Linked DNA regions of Chryseolinea soli. Each later gene encodes a partner of the first gene's protein in a complex. Links are inferred from orthologs where the notes say so. Each region holds a gene or a part of one and is shown in the gene's direction. Other genes may lie near its edges.

Evidence for each region. Proteins that work in one complex are often made in the same cells at the same time.
Region 2: the proteins of D4L85_RS17730 (region 1) and uvrB are in contact, whole or in part, in a crystal structure (PDB 7EGT), measured with the Thermus thermophilus proteins. The link is inferred for Chryseolinea soli from one-to-one orthologs. Residues at the interface, in WP_096412145.1 of Thermus thermophilus: His654, Arg656, Phe657, Gln666, Asp668, Glu669, Lys680, Arg681, Leu682, Ser683, Lys685, Tyr686, Ala687; in WP_096411307.1 of Thermus thermophilus: Glu23, Leu25, Arg26, Asp27, Gly28, Glu29, Arg30, Phe31, Arg55, Glu326, Asp327, Phe328, Glu379, Ser382, Gln383, His398, Gly400, Arg401.

The regions. Positions count from the first base shown.
Region 1 is NZ_CP032382.1:4,138,392-4,145,654, reverse strand. The notes cover bases 2,673-5,635. They hold D4L85_RS17730 (ATP-dependent helicase), read left to right. Parts: upstream 2,673-3,006; coding sequence 3,007-5,265; downstream 5,266-5,635. Other genes in these bases: D4L85_RS17725 (IPT/TIG domain-containing protein), read left to right, coding at 5,370-5,635; tcmP (three-Cys-motif partner protein TcmP), read right to left, coding at 2,673-2,860. Outside these bases: D4L85_RS17750 (hypothetical protein), read left to right, coding at 1-563; D4L85_RS17745 (hypothetical protein), read right to left, coding at 603-1,166; D4L85_RS17740 (DUF3109 family protein), read right to left, coding at 1,335-1,928; more of tcmP, read right to left, coding at 2,012-2,672; more of D4L85_RS17725, read left to right, coding at 5,636-6,521; D4L85_RS17720 (DUF4290 domain-containing protein), read left to right, coding at 6,771-7,263. UniProt on the Escherichia coli protein: A helicase with DNA-dependent ATPase activity. Unwinds DNA duplexes with 3'-5' polarity. Translocates on single-stranded DNA with 3'-5' polarity. Initiates unwinding more efficiently from a nicked substrate than double-stranded DNA.
Region 2 is NZ_CP032382.1:297,090-305,182, forward strand. Bases 2,985-5,980 are described here. They hold uvrB (excinuclease ABC subunit UvrB), read left to right. Parts: upstream 2,985-3,469; coding sequence 3,470-5,491; downstream 5,492-5,980. Other genes in these bases: D4L85_RS01050 (shikimate dehydrogenase family protein), read left to right, coding at 2,985-3,327; D4L85_RS01060 (PD-(D/E)XK nuclease family protein), read right to left, coding at 5,690-5,980. In the rest of the region: D4L85_RS01035 (tetratricopeptide repeat protein), read left to right, coding at 1-829; D4L85_RS01040 (phosphosulfolactate synthase), read left to right, coding at 829-1,632; D4L85_RS01045 (DUF368 domain-containing protein), read left to right, coding at 1,643-2,581; more of D4L85_RS01050, read left to right, coding at 2,584-2,984; more of D4L85_RS01060, read right to left, coding at 5,981-8,093. UniProt on the Escherichia coli protein: The UvrABC repair system catalyzes the recognition and processing of DNA lesions. A damage recognition complex composed of 2 UvrA and 2 UvrB subunits scans DNA for abnormalities.

The DNA.
Region 1 (7,263 bases):
GTGGCATACTGACCGGGTATGCTTTCTCCGGAGCGGGCAAGCTTGGATTTCAATTGCTCCAGGAAACTTATCGCATGACTTTATCCGGCGACTCCGTGGGCTATGGCGCGTTTTGGTCGCCGGTGATCGAAAAATTATCGCGTCGCGCCACGCAGGCATCGTCCATACAAATCACCACACCCTTTCCGTGGTACACCGACGAACCCTTGCAAACAACCCTACTGTCATCCCAACCTAATCCAACTCTTTTCGCCGACACGACCCAGCTGCCGCTGCGGGAAGACGAACGGCTGGACGATGCGTGGCATGGACAGCTCTGGGCTGGAACACCGGGCTGGCACTCGCTTCAAACGGACGCGTCTTCGCTTCATTATTACGTGAGTGAAAAGGGAAGTTGGAATTCGCTGCGGCAAAACGCACAGCGCGAGCAAAATCAGTTGGTGTCGACGACCGGCGATTCGAGTGGAGAGCAGGTGTTGGTGCAGAAGGAACTCCCAGCGTTGTATTTCTTCCTGGCCCTCGTGGCAGCCGCTGGATTTTTGTGGTTCGCACCAAAACTTTAGGAAGATGTATGGTCAGGGAACCGTTTCGACCCAGTTTAATCAAAATACAGAACGATGGTAGTAAACTGCCACCGAATCATTCAAAAATGAACCCATGCCAGATTTCTCTAATCTCAACTTATCCTTGGCAGTTGCCTTCGATTTATAAAAATGAAAATAGTAACCACCGAGATCGTGCCGCAGGTATAGAAAATTTGTTGATTCGAACGGGAGGGACTTGTCATCAAGCCTTAAATACGTTCTTATTCCTATGCAGTTCAACTCTTCTAGCAAAAATTTAAGTCGCTCAATCTGACTTTTCTTAATTCTATTCTTTCTTATCGCTTCAAGGTCAGATACCTCTTCTAGCTCTAAATCATAAAATGTTTCAAGATCGAGCGCATCCTTCTTAATCCAAACGGTATACTTGCCGTTTTCATAAGACAAATATTCCAAATTTTGCATTTCATTTAATAAGTTAATAGCCGCTTTAAAGTTTTCTTGATCTACGGACAATCTCCCTGACATTTCGATCAAAACTTCCTTTCGCTCTTTAGAGCATGACAAAAATGTAAACATCGTTAGGACAAGCCATTGCAGCTTGTTTTTCCAGGGACAATGCATATTCTAAAGCGATATTATATTGCTATTTATAGGGCTGTATCTGGTGGGGGGACAACATCCATATTTTGACCAACGATTCTATAAAGATTTCGCTCTATGATGAGCTCTCCCTCAACTTTATGCTAAATCAACAACGTATCAAGGCAGTCACATTTTATTAACGCAAGTTCAGGTTTTTGGCTTCTTCGGCGCAGGCTTAGGATGCTGCTCGATGGTGTCTTCCAATTCCTTGTACCACGCTTCCCCGTATTTACGGACCAGGGGGCCCTTCAGAAACTTGTAGACCGGCACCTGCAATTCTTTTCCCAATGCACAGGCTGGCGAGCAGATATGCCACTTATGATAGTTGAGGGCCTCGAAGTTTTTCTTCTGGGTTACACGGATGGGATAGAGATGGCAGGAAATCGGTTTTTTCCAATCAACCACGCCGTCATTGTAAGCTTCTTCGATGCCGCACTTTAGAATTCCTTTTTTGTCGTAGATCGCATACACGCATTCGCGGCCGGCGATCACGGGCGTGCAAAGCTCGCCTTCGTCGTCTACCACGTGGGTGCCGTGTTTCTCGATTTCCTTGATGCCTTCCGGCGATAGGTATTTTTTGATTTTGGGATAAATCTCGTCGAGAATGGGGATCTCCTCTTTCGACAGGGGGGCACCGAAATCACCCTCCACGCAGCAGGCACCTTTGCACTTCTCTAGGTTGCAGACAAACTCCTTGTCGCGGATGTCGTCAGAAACCAAAATTTCTCCAATTTTCATCATAGTTCGTAAAGGTACGGACAATGCCGCGTATGTTCATCATTTTTTCAAGACAACCCCCTGGGCCTTAAGGGCAACATCCATCCTCAACCAAATAAGTCGAATTGCAAATGCTCGCTCACATTCACATCGCGCTGAATGGCCTGGGCGGAGAATTGCCGGGAGAAAAATCCCATATAGAAGACGGGCAGGTTGATGAGATGCGACTCCAGTTTGTGCACCGACAACGCCGTGTTCATGCCCATCACCAGCATGTTGTTTTGATAGAGGCGCACCAAATGTTTGTAGAATTGGATGTTGCTGGTCACTTTCGATAAACTGTCGAACCCCGTGCCCCCGATATACTTTCGCAAGGTGTCGGGATGGTCTTCGGTGTAGTGCTGGTAGGTGAGCCGGTCGTTGAGGACGAAGGTGAACGGCACCACAAAGCTAAAGCCCAGCGCAGACCACTTCTCCATGAGCCCCAAGGGCATGTCCAGCGAAAACGGGTCGACCAGGCAGAGGACTGCAACTTTATGGCCCCGTTTTGATGTTGGTAGGGAAGTTCTGAAGCGGTCGGTCAGTTCCGGCAACGCATCGGAAAAGACAGAGACGTTTTTTTCAGGCCCGTATTTCTTCACGCGCACCTGCAGGGCGTAGGCCTGTTCCGGGTCGCGCTCACAAAATATCCACCGATGAATGGGAAGATCGCCGGCCAGCGTGGCGAGTGCAACGCTGGGAAAGATCGCTTTTTGATGACCTGTGGAATAGAGCCCGCTACCGGAAAATGCGTCAACAAAAATAATTTCATCGGCCTTGGCCGCGGCGTTCATGATGAAGGCCTGTAGGTAACGCTGAACAAGTTGAACCTTTACTTTAAACCAGGGTTCGGCGGCGGTGATGCTCAATCCATCGGCTTGAAAATTCAGCGGAGCGACGGGCGTTTTTACGTTCAAAAAGTTTTATGTTTAGCGTTTTTCGTTATCAAAAATAAAAAGACAAAGCGGTCTGTGAAAGGCCGGCGGGAAGTATCTGAAAAACCGTGATAAAAAAACACGGCATGCCGGGCATTCCCGAATCTCTACTCTAACTTGCAGCCCATATGACGACGGATTATCTCGATAGTTTAAATGAGCCCCAACGCGAAGGGGTTGTCAATACCGAAGGACCTTGTATGCTCATCGCCGGCGCCGGCTCGGGCAAAACCCGCGTGCTCACCTTCCGCATCGCCCAACTGATGAACAAAGGGGTGGACGCGTTCAACATCATGTCCCTCACTTTCACCAACAAGGCCGCGCGCGAAATGCGCGAGCGCATCGAAAAAGTGGTGGGCCACGATGCCCGCAACCTGTGGATGGGCACCTTCCACTCCGTGTTTGCCCGCATCCTCCGCGCCGAAGCCCATCACCTGGGATACCCGAACAATTTCACGATCTACGATACCGACGATTCCAAAACGCTCATCAAGAACATCGTGAAGGAAATGGGATTGGACGACACCGCCTACAAGGCCAGCACCGTCTACAACCGCATCTCCGCCGCCAAGAACAGCCTCATCAGTTGGGAAGACTATCTGCAAAACGCCGAACTCATGGGCGACGACGCCGCCAACCTGCGTCCCGAGATCGGCAAGATCTATAAAGCCTATGCCCTGCGCACCTTCCGCGCCGGCTCCATGGATTTCGACGACCTGTTGTTCAACACCGACAAGCTTTTCAAAGAACACCTGGAAGTGCTCAACAAATACCAGCAACGGATTCATTACGTCCTGGTGGATGAGTTCCAGGACACCAACTTGTGTCAATACTACATCATCCGTAAGCTCGCCGCCGTGCGGCAGAACATCTGCGTGGTGGGCGACGATGCGCAAAGTATCTATGCTTTCCGCGGTGCGGACATCACCAACATCCTGAACTTCGAGCGCGACTACCCGGATTTGAAGGTGATCAAACTGGAGCAGAACTACCGCTCCACGCAAAACATCGTGGAGGCGGCAAACTCGGTCATCAAAAAGAACCGGGCGCAGCTCCCCAAAAATGTGTGGACGGCCAACGAGCAAGGCCCCCTCATCGAGCTGATCAAGGCCGTATCCGACAAAGAAGAGGGCAAGCTGATAGCCGGCTCCATCTTCCAGGAGCGCATGCAGCACCAGCTCAAGTTCAGCGACTTTGCCATTCTCTACCGCACCAATAGCCAGTCGCGGGCCATTGAAGAGGCCCTGCGCAGCATGAACATCAAGTATAAAATGGTGGGCGGTCTCTCCTTCTATCAACGCAAGGAGGTCAAGGACCTGCTGGCCTATATGCGTTATGTCCTTAACCAACAGGACGAAGCCTCCTTTCGCCGTATCATCAATTTGCCCAAACGGGGCATTGGCGATTCCACGGTAGATAAGATCGTGGTGGCGGCGAACGATCATAGCATGACCATCTGGGATGTTTTGCAAAATGCCGGACACTTTGTGGGTGGCCGATCTGCGGCACCCATCGAGGATTTTGTGGCTATGATCAAACGGTTTACGCTGGAGGTCGAGCGCAAGGATGCCTTTGACGCCGCTTTCGAAATTGCCAAAGGCTCCGGGCTGCTACGCGAACTCTATGAAGACAAGACCGTGGAAGGCCTGAGCCGCCATGAAAACGTCCAGGAATTGTTGAACGCCATCAAGGGGTTTGTCGAGGACCCGGAGCGCCAGGAAAAAAGCCTCGGCTCCTTCCTCCAGGAAATATCGTTGGCCACAGGCCAGGACGAAGACAAGGACAAGGATCCCGACAAAGTCACGCTCATGACCATTCACATGGCCAAGGGGCTGGAGTTCCGGAATGTCTATATCGTGGGACTGGAAGAAGACCTCTTCCCTTCTCAAATGATGCTGAGCAGCCGCGCCGAACTGGAGGAAGAACGCCGTCTTTTTTACGTCGCCATCACCCGTGCCGAGAAGCGCTTGTTCCTGTCGTATGCACTCACCCGCTATCGTTTCGGACGGCTAAAGAACTGCGAACCGAGTCGTTTTCTTGACGACGTGGATCAATCCTACATCAAGGTAAGCAGCAAGTTCGGTGGTCTGGAGTCAGCACCACCCACCAGTCAGTATGCCAAAACCCTGGTGAATGGCATAAAGAAAACCATTGCCTCCACCCCGGTGAGCAAACCACCCTCGGGCTACAAACCACCAGCTGATTTTGCTCCCAGCGACACATCCGCTCTGAAAGAAGGCATGAAAGTCGAGCATCCCAAGTTTGGGTTTGGCACCGTGCTGCAGATGGACATGAGTGGTGCCGACCGAAAGGCTCGCATCAACTTCGGGTCCGCCGGAGAGAAGACGCTCTTGCTCAGCTTCGCGAAACTTCGAATTGTAGAATAAAATCTTACATAAAACTTTTTCGCATCATTTTTTACAGCAAGGCTCAAGAGGTGTAATGTACTTTTATGGTCTGCCCCCGTGGCATACAAACCCTCTTGACCTAAATGAAAAAAGCTGCCTTCTTCCTTCTCGGTTGTTTCCTGATCTCTTGTTCCGACGAAGAAAAGTCACCTTCCATCCTGACGATCACCCCGAGCGTCGCCGACTTTGGGCAGCAGGTAACGATCGCCGGTTCGAATTTCAGCACCACCTTATTGGACAACGAAGTGAGCTTTAACGGCACCCCCGCCACGGTGACGTCGGCCACCGCCACCGAATTGACAGTGACCGTACCCGTCAACAGCACCTCGGGAAAGATTTCCATTAAAAGCCAGGGACGCCAGGTGATCAGCGCCACGGACTTTACCGTGACCTGCGGACAGTGGTTTTCTCGTGCAGCACTCCCTCAAACCGGAGAAAGCGATAATGCCATCACCTTCACCGCTCTGGGCTATGCATTTGTCATGCTGGGGCAGGCTAGCGTTGGTGGGGCACTCCAGGATGCCGTTTTATACCGATTTGATCCGACCAACAATAGCTGGACACCCAAAACCATCTACGATAAAGAGTTCTTCGCCAGCTCCTTTGCCAGCTGGGGATCGTACGAAAAAGGATTTGTGCTGGAGCCCTACGGCGGCGACCTGCACGTCTACGACGCGAACTCCGATTCGTGGTCGATAAAATCAAATCCCTATACGGCTAACAGCGGCGACAAATACCCCATAATCGCCTTCAATATTGGCAACGATGGCTATGTCATGCTTTCCGATAACAACGTCTGGAAATACAATATCGCCGGCGACAGTTGGACGAACCAGGGAGTATTCACCGGTGAACTGGATTTCTCCTACGAAATTTATGGCCTGGCCACCAGCACCAAGGGCTATCTCGGCAACGGCTCTGCCCTTTGGGAATTCGATCCTGTCACGAAGCAATGGACGCAAAAGGCGAGTGTCTCCGCCCAAACTTTTTTGATGTTTGCCACGCATGATGGCGTTTACGCTGCCGACTGCAGCACCGAAGGCAAAGGTCTTTGGGAGTTCAACGTCAGCAAAAACATATGGACTCGGAAAGCAAGTCTGCCCGGCGGTCAACGATATTCGCCCTTGTTTTTCGGTCTGGGTGACAAAGGTTACGTGGGGGGCGGAAACCAGACCTCCAACGACCAACCGTTGAAGGATTTCTTCGTGTATATGCCTGCTGGTGGCATTGATTGACCCCGTCTTGATTTAAGCTGAGGTCGGGGAAAAATCGCCCCAATCTTTCCTGCCTCTAGAGCCAAATTTCAATTTTATTCCGGTTTAAACGATTTCGCGGCTGCCAGATTTTCGATTTTCGAACCGAAACAGTATACTTGCTGTTCCAAACCGTAGGTAATACGCGAATTACAAGTTCATTTTTAATAAGCCAACGCGTTTTTTCGTCACATTAACGACACGCTTTTACATTTTACGCCAACACAAATCATGATCGGAGAATACAATTCATCGCGCCCGCATATTATTCTGAAAGAATATGGCCGCAACGTCCAAAAGCTGGTAGAATACATCAGAAGCCTTCCCAGCATCGAAAAGCGCACAGAGCTCTCCTATACCCTCATCGAGCTCATCAAACAACTTACCCCCAGCATCAAAGAACAACCCGACAACCCGCAGCGGTTGTGGGATGATCTATACATCATCGCCGACTTTGACCTGAGCGTCAACAACCCCTATCCGGTTCCTGAGCGGGAGATCCTGTTCAAGAAACCCATGCGAATGGAGTATCCCAAAAATGACGTCCGCTTCCGCCACTATGGCAAGAACATCGAGAAGCTGGTGAAGGAGGCCTTGAAGAAAGACGATCCGCAAGAGCGCGAGGAGTCCATCATCTACCTGGGCAAGCTCATGAAGACGTTCTATGGCAACTGGAACAAAGAAACCCTGGACGACTCGGTGATCCTCCGCGACATCCAGGCCA
Region 2 (8,093 bases), 3.8 Mb from region 1 along the record:
ATTCATCGACGAAGATCCCTACTCCACCGCGGCGTGGTATAACCTCGGCATTGTATACAACAAGCTCGAGAAATACCAGGAAGCGCTCAACGCCTACGATTACGCGATCACCATCGACGAGTCGTTTGCCTCCGCTTATTTCAACACGGGCAACACCTACATGAACATGAGCGAGTACACCAAAGCGTTGGATGCCTTCCGCAAGACCGTGGAGATCGAAGGCCCCAGCCCGGAAGTGTATTGCTGCCTGGGAGCCGCTTATGAAAGCCTGGAGCAATACGAGCTCGGGCTGAAATATTTCCAGAAAGCCACCAAACTCGACTCGCTCTACGACGAAGCTTGGTTTGGGGCGGGCGCTTGCCTGGAAAAACAGGAAAAATGGTATCAGGCCCTTCATTTCTATAATAAAGCCCTGAAAATCAACACTGAAAATCCGGAATATTGGAAGTCGGTGGCCCATGCCGAGTTCAAAGTGGGCAACACCGTGTCCAGCATCGACGCTTATGAAGAGGCCTCGAAACTGGAACCCGGCGACAAGGAAATATGGCTGAATTGGTCGTTTATCTACTACGAACAAGGCGATCACGACAAGGCTATAGAGACCTTATTGACGGGATTTGACGAAATTCCGGATGATGCCGAATTTTTCTACCGCATGACGGTATACCTCATCGAAGCTGGTCGCTTTAAAGAAGCCTTTAATTATTTGGAAAATGCTTTAATTTTGGACTTCGATGGACATACCGCCCTGTTCGATTTCTTTCCTAAGATCGAGACGCAAAAGGCGCTGTACAAGATCATCGAGCAGTTTAGAAAAGAAAATAGCTAATGAACTACGAACTTAAAAACCTGCCTGAGCGTACGACCAAGCCCAGGCAATATGGCTTTACTATGGCCATGGATAAGGGCTTGAGTATACGCGAAACGGAGGATTTTGTCAGTATTTGTGCAGATCATATCGATATCGTGAAGTTGGGATGGGCCACCTCCTTTGTGACGCCCAACCTGAAGGATAAGCTGAAAGTATACAAAGAGGCCGGTCTGCCGGTCTATTTCGGAGGCACGCTTTTCGAAGCCTTCGTGATCCGCGACCAATTCGAAGATTACCGTCGTTTATTGGATAAATATGAGATGTCGTTCGCAGAAGTGTCGGATGGCTCGATGGACATCGACCACGACAAGAAATGCGACTACATCACGAAGCTGGCCGACCAGGTAACCGTGCTTTCGGAAGTGGGGTCTAAGGACGCGGACAAGATCATCCCGCCCTACATGTGGATCGAGCTGATGCAGAAAGAGTTAGACGCCGGCGCCTGGAAAGTGATCGGCGAAGCCCGCGAAGGCGGAAATGTAGGCCTGTTCCGGTCCACCGGAGAGGTACGTTCCGGTCTGGTGCAAGAAATTCTCACGAAAATCCCCTTTGAAAAGATCATTTGGGAAGCTCCCCAAAAGGCACAACAAGTGTGGTTCATCAAACTGCTGGGCGCCAACGTGAACCTGGGCAATATCTCTCCAGAAGAAGTTATTCCCCTGGAAACCATACGATTAGGTCTACGAGGTGACACCTTCTTGCACTTCCTCGGTATAGAAAAGAAGAACACCAACACGGCGCCGCCCTTCGAGGTAGACTAAGCATACCGATTTGAGAAGACCCAAAGACTATATCCTCCTTTACTTGAAAGGCATAAGTATGGGAGCCACCGACGTTATACCCGGCGTTTCCGGCGGCACCACGGCCTTGCTCACGGGCATCTACAACGAGCTTATCGCCTCGCTGCAGGCCATCGACCGGAAAGCCCTTCAAATGTTGAAAAACCGCGATTTTGCGGGATTTTGGGAGAAAATCAACGGCAATTTTTTATTGACCATCTTTCTGGGCATCATCACCAGCATCTTTACGGCTGCCAAGGGCATGATCTACCTTTCCACGCGCCATCCTGTGGCCACTTCAGCCTTCTTTTTTGGCCTGATTGCCATTTCGGTCACCCTGATGCTCAGGGAGATAAAGAAATGGAACGGCGGCATCGTCATTGCGCTCGCAGCAGGCACCGCCATCGCCTATGGCCTATCGATTTTACCCGCGTTTCACACCCCCGACGCCCTCTGGCTCGCCTTTTTCGCAGGAATGGTGGCCGCTTGTGGCATGTTGTTGCCTGGAATTTCCGGGGGGTTTATCCTGCTTATTATCGGGAAATACCGGTATATCATCAACGCCATTACCAACTTCCAATTACCTATGTTGCTGGTATTCAGCCTGGGATGCGTTGCCGGACTATTGGGGTTTTCCAGAATTTTGGGGTGGGTAGTAGACAACTATCATGGCGCAACCGTAGCTTTGCTGGCCGGGTTGATGCTAGGCACCCTCAACAAGTTGTGGCCGTGGCGCCAGGTCATGGAATTTGTGACCAACAACAGAGGCCAGCAAGTACCCGTGTGGGATAAGAGCATTTTGCCCTGGCATTATGTGGCAGTTACCGGCAAGGACCCACAGGTTTTTCAGGCCATTTTGATGATGGCCATCGGCGTTTTCATCATGGTATTAGTAGAAAAGATTTCAGCAAGACTTAAAACAAAACTCTGAACATGGAAAAAGTATTCGGGCTAATCGGTGCCACCGTTAGCCACTCGTTTTCAAAGGCTTATTTCGATGAAAAATTCTTCCGCGAAGGACTTCGCGACTATCACTACGAATTGTTCCCCCTCTCCAACATCACGGATATTGAAGCATTGTTAAAAGAAACCAAAGGCCTCACCGGCCTGAACGTGACCATCCCCTACAAAGAACAGGTGCTGAAGTACTTGGACGAAGTAGACGGGTTTGCTAAAAAGATCGGCGCAGTGAACGTGATCAAGATCAAAGACGGCAAGCTGAAAGGCTTTAACACGGATTCGGATGCCTTTTATGAAACCATCGTGAAATGGCTTCCCGAAGGAAAAACATTTAAAGCCCTCATCCTGGGCACTGGCGGCTCTTCGAAGGCGGTTCAAGAGGCGCTGAAAAAAATGAAGATCGATTATAAGGTGGTTTCGCGTGAAGCAAAAAAAGGAAACTACACCTACGCCGACCTGGAAGCCAACCCCAAACTCATCAGCGAGTCGCTGCTCATCATCAACACCACGCCCCTGGGCATGAGCCCCAACACCGAGACCATGCCGCCGATCGACAACGAGCACATCGGTCCCGACCATTACGTATACGACCTGATCTATAACCCAGCACGCACCATGTTTTTGCAAAAAGCAGAGATGCGCGGCGCCACCATCAAGAATGGTCTGGAAATGCTGCACGTCCAAGCTGAAAAATCGTGGACGATCTGGAATAACTGACACCTACCCGGTTAAAAAAATGAAATCGCTTCTGGCAACGGAAGCGATTTTTTTATTGTTTGACCGGAACCACTAACTTGACGTTGACGTATGCGTTAAGGAAGTTATCCCAAACATCAATCCCCGAAATTATCTTCAGCCTATGGATTTCAAGCTCAGCAGTGAATACGAACCGACCGGCGACCAACCCCGGGCCATCGAACAACTAACGAAGGGCGTAGAGGCCGGTGAGCAACACCAGACCCTGCTGGGCGTTACCGGATCGGGCAAGACGTTTACGATGGCCAACGTGATTGCCCGCACCAACCGCCCAACCTTGATCCTCAGTCACAACAAAACGCTGGCCGCCCAGTTGTACGGGGAGTTCAAACAGTTCTTTCCCGAAAATGCCGTGGAGTATTTTATCTCCTACTACGACTACTACCAGCCGGAGGCCTTCATTCCATCTTCCGGATTATATATTGAAAAAGATCTTTCCATCAACGAAGAAATCGAAAAGCTCCGCCTCAGCGCAACCTCTTCGCTATTGACCGGCCGGCGCGATGTGATCGTCGTAGCTTCCGTATCCTGTATCTATGGTATCGGCAACCCGGAAGAATTTGGCAAGAACGTGATCAAGCTAAAAACCGGCGAGACCATTGTGCGCAACAAGCTTTTGTTTGCCCTGGTGGACATTTTGTATAACCGCACCGAAGTCGAATTTAAACGCGGCACCTTCCGGGTGAAGGGCGATACAGTGGACGTATTTCTGGCCTATGCCGACTATGCCATCCGCATTTACTTCTGGGGCGATGAGATCGAATCCATTCAGCGCATCGACCCCGTGAGCGGCAAAAAGATCTCGGACGAATCCATCGTCACCATCTTCCCGGCCAACTTGTTTGTGACGGGGAAGGAATCGTTGCATCAAGCCATCCGCGAGATCCAGGACGACATGGTGGCGCAAGTGAATATGTTTGAAGCCGATCGCCGCCACCTGGAAGCAAAACGCTTGAAAGAACGTACGGAGTTTGATATCGAGATGATGCGCGAGCTGGGATACTGTTCGGGCATCGAAAACTACAGCCGCTATTTCGACCGGCGACGACCCGGCGATCGCCCCTTCTGCCTGATCGATTATTTCCCCGACGATTTCCTGATGGTGATCGACGAAAGTCACGTCACGGTGCCCCAGGTCCGCGCCATGTGGGGCGGCGACCGCTCGCGCAAAGTGAACCTGGTCGACTATGGTTTTCGCTTGCCCTCGGCACTGGACAACCGGCCCCTCACGTTCAATGAATTTGAGACACTCCTCAACCAGACGGTTTATGTGAGCGCGACGCCGTCGGAATACGAGCTGCGCAAATCGGAAGGTGTGGTGGTGGAGCAAATCATTCGCCCCACTGGCTTGCTAGACCCCGAGATCGATGTGCGCCCCAGCAAAAACCAGATCGACGATCTGTTGGAAGAGATCGACGAGCGCGTGAAGAAACACGAACGCGTGCTGGTGACCACCCTCACCAAACGCATGGCCGAGGAGTTGACCAAGTACATGGACCGGGTGGGCGTGAAATGCCGGTACATCCACTCGGAAGTGACCACCCTGGATCGCGTAGAGATCTTGCGCGAATTGCGTTTGGGTGTCTTCGACGTTCTCGTGGGCGTGAACCTGCTGCGCGAAGGACTTGACCTGCCCGAAGTCTCCCTCGTCGCCATCCTGGATGCCGACAAAGAAGGCTTCCTCCGAAACCAACGCTCGCTGGTGCAGACCATTGGCCGCGCCGCCCGCAATGACCAAGGCCGCGTGATCATGTATGCCGACAGCATCACAGAATCTATGCAACTGGCCATTGATGAAACGAATCGCCGTCGCACGATCCAGCGGGATTACAACACAGCAAACGGTATTACGCCACGCACGGTCCTGAAATCGAAGGGCAACATCCTGGGCCAAACCAAAGTGGCCGACTCCAAGAAGACGCACAAATATTATGTGGAGGACGAAGAGGCTACGTTGGCTGCTGATCCGGTGGTGGCTTATCTCAGCAAGGATGAGCTTACAAAAATGGCGGACCGTACGCGGAGGGCGATGGAGAAGGCTGCCAAGGAATTGGAGTTCATGGAGGCGGCGAAGTTGCGCGATGAATATATGGCGATTCAGAAACTTTTGGAGACGAAGGTCTAATGGTGCGAAGCAGCTATGCGCCGGATGTCAAAATTCGGCTGATGAGGGATTGATTTGTGTCCAATTCATGTTGCTGAAGAACACCAATATGGGCGACCCGCCGTTGTTGGTGTTCTTCACCAACAACATTCGCATCACGGAAACATTATTAAGAACGACACGCTTCGCATCACACAAAACATTGTTAAGACAATACCCTCACCGATAACAAATCCCCTGATACGGACAATTCCGGCAAATCTCCGGATCCGTGGTCTGATCGAAGGGAGTTTCAATATCGAAAAGCTCTTCCAATGTTATTTTCAGTCGCTGCTCAAATTCCGGTAACAAGGGGTCGACATCGGTGACATACTCCCGCCCTACTTTCAATCCAAATTTAAAATCATCATCGAACAGGTTCATCCGGTTGATGAGGCCGGGGACGATGCGTGTGCCGCGGTGACTTGCGTTGGCGCGGTAGAGCAGGGCGTAGAGCAGAGTTTGGAAAGCGGCCTTGTTGCGTTTGCCGTCGCGAACAAACAGGGACTCCACGCTGTCGAAATCCAATTTGTCTTTACCGGTTTTATAGTCGATCACGCGCAAGACATCGTCTTTGCGATCTACGCGGTCGATCTTTCCGCTGAGCAACACATGGCCCGGAGGTTTGCCAATGGGCACTTGATACAACATGCCCTCCTGCTCCACAGCTTCCATCGTGAACGGGGCATAGGCCTTGTCCATTTCGATGATGCGGTGGGCAAAGCGTTTTACCACTTCGCGCACCACGAGACGTTGGCCTTCGTAGACGACCGCCTTGCCGGGCTCCAGTCCATAGGCCTTTATGAATACTTCGTCAATGAGTTGATCGATGCGCAAACCGGCGTGATCAAAATCCGCAGCCTCGATATGCTTGCTTTTCTTTTGTTCGCGGAGGCGTTTGTAGAAATGTTCCATGACGTCGTGCAGGAAGTTACCGAGGATGCGGGCATCCAGGTCTTCTTCGACGGCGTCGGGTTCTCGGATGCGCGCCACCTGGCGGAAGTAGAAGCGCAGGCGGCACTCCATGTAGGTGTTGAGGGCGGAAGGCGACAGGCCGCGGAACATGCTGTTGCCTTCGCTCAGGCGCGCCAGGGTTTGCATCACGTCTTCATTTTTTTCTACGGTGATGGGCGTGATGGGTGTGGGTTGTACGGGGTTGTGCAGTATTTTCTTTTCGAGGTGCAGGCCGCTTTCGTACATCAGTTGTTGCAGGTAGCGGCTCATTTCGCCTTGCCCCAGCACATCGGTTTCGGCATTGTAGAACAGGAAGACGTTCTCTGCCCGTTGCAGGACGCGATAAAAAAGATACGCATACATGGCATCCTGGTGCTCGACGGTGGGCAGACTATAGGCTCTGCGGATGTTGAACGGAATGTAGGATCCTTTGCCGGCCGACGAAGGGAAAGCCCCCTCGTTGAGCGAGAGGATGAACACGTTTTTATAATCCAGGTTACGCGTTTCCAATACGCCCATGACCTGCAAGCCTTTCAAAGGCTCGCCTGTGAAGGGTATCTTGTAGGCCTGGATGAGTTGACGAAAAAGACGCAAAAAAGATTTCAGCACGACAGACTTGGTGCGGGTTCGCGCCGGAGCTTCTTCCTCAGAAGTTGAGGGGGAATGTTCTTCTTCCATGTCATTGCCCATGACATCTTCCATCCGGTTCAACAGCTTCACGAAGTGAAACGCATATTCCTTGTCGAAGGTCGTGATGCCGGTCATGCGTCCGATTTCCATGACGATGTCCTGGAGATAGCCGATGATGTTCGCATCGGCCATGGTGAAGATCAGGCGATGAAGGGGTACGGCAGACGCCAGGAAGTTCCGGTGAACGTGCACCCAGTTGTTGCTCAGGATCTCCTTGCGCTTTGCATTGGCCACGGCAGCATCGGCTGCGACCACGTAGGGATGGCCCAGCAAGGCCAGCACCTGGCGGTGATTGAATTGGTCGTGACGGGCGCCGATCTGCATCTCGATCAACAATTCCACCAGGTTGTACAGCGGTGTGCTGCTCACGGGAAAACCCATGGTGATGTTGAGCTTTTCCACATCGGCCGAAAGGCCATGCAATACGGGCAGCAGGAGCTTTTCGTCGGGCAGCACGATGAGCGTGTCCTCCGGGTCGATGCCCGCTGCTAGCTGCTCACGCAAGACCTGCGCCATCACCTTGGCCTGCCCCACCGGCTGCGCGGCACCAAAGACACGGATGGATTTCGGCTGTCCGGCATCCTTACCCGACTGCAACACGGCTGTGAAATGCGACGGTATATCTTTTGAAAAGGTCTTTCCCAACACGGGGTGTTGCTGGTATTCACGGAAAAACTTGCCGGCTTCCTGGGTGTTGTTGTTGACGTAATACTCATCCAAGTCCCAATAGATGTTGGCCATGCCGCGGTCCACAAAAAAGGACATGATCTTTTCTTCGGCTTTGGTGAGTGCGTTGAAGCCCGCAAACACCAACGACTTTCCCTTCACGCGTTGCGCCATGCCTTCGGATAGATTTTCGGCTACGTGGCGATGCAACATGCCCTCATAGGCGAGGCCCTCGGCCAACAAGGCCTGACCGAAGCGGGTGTACAGGGAGAAA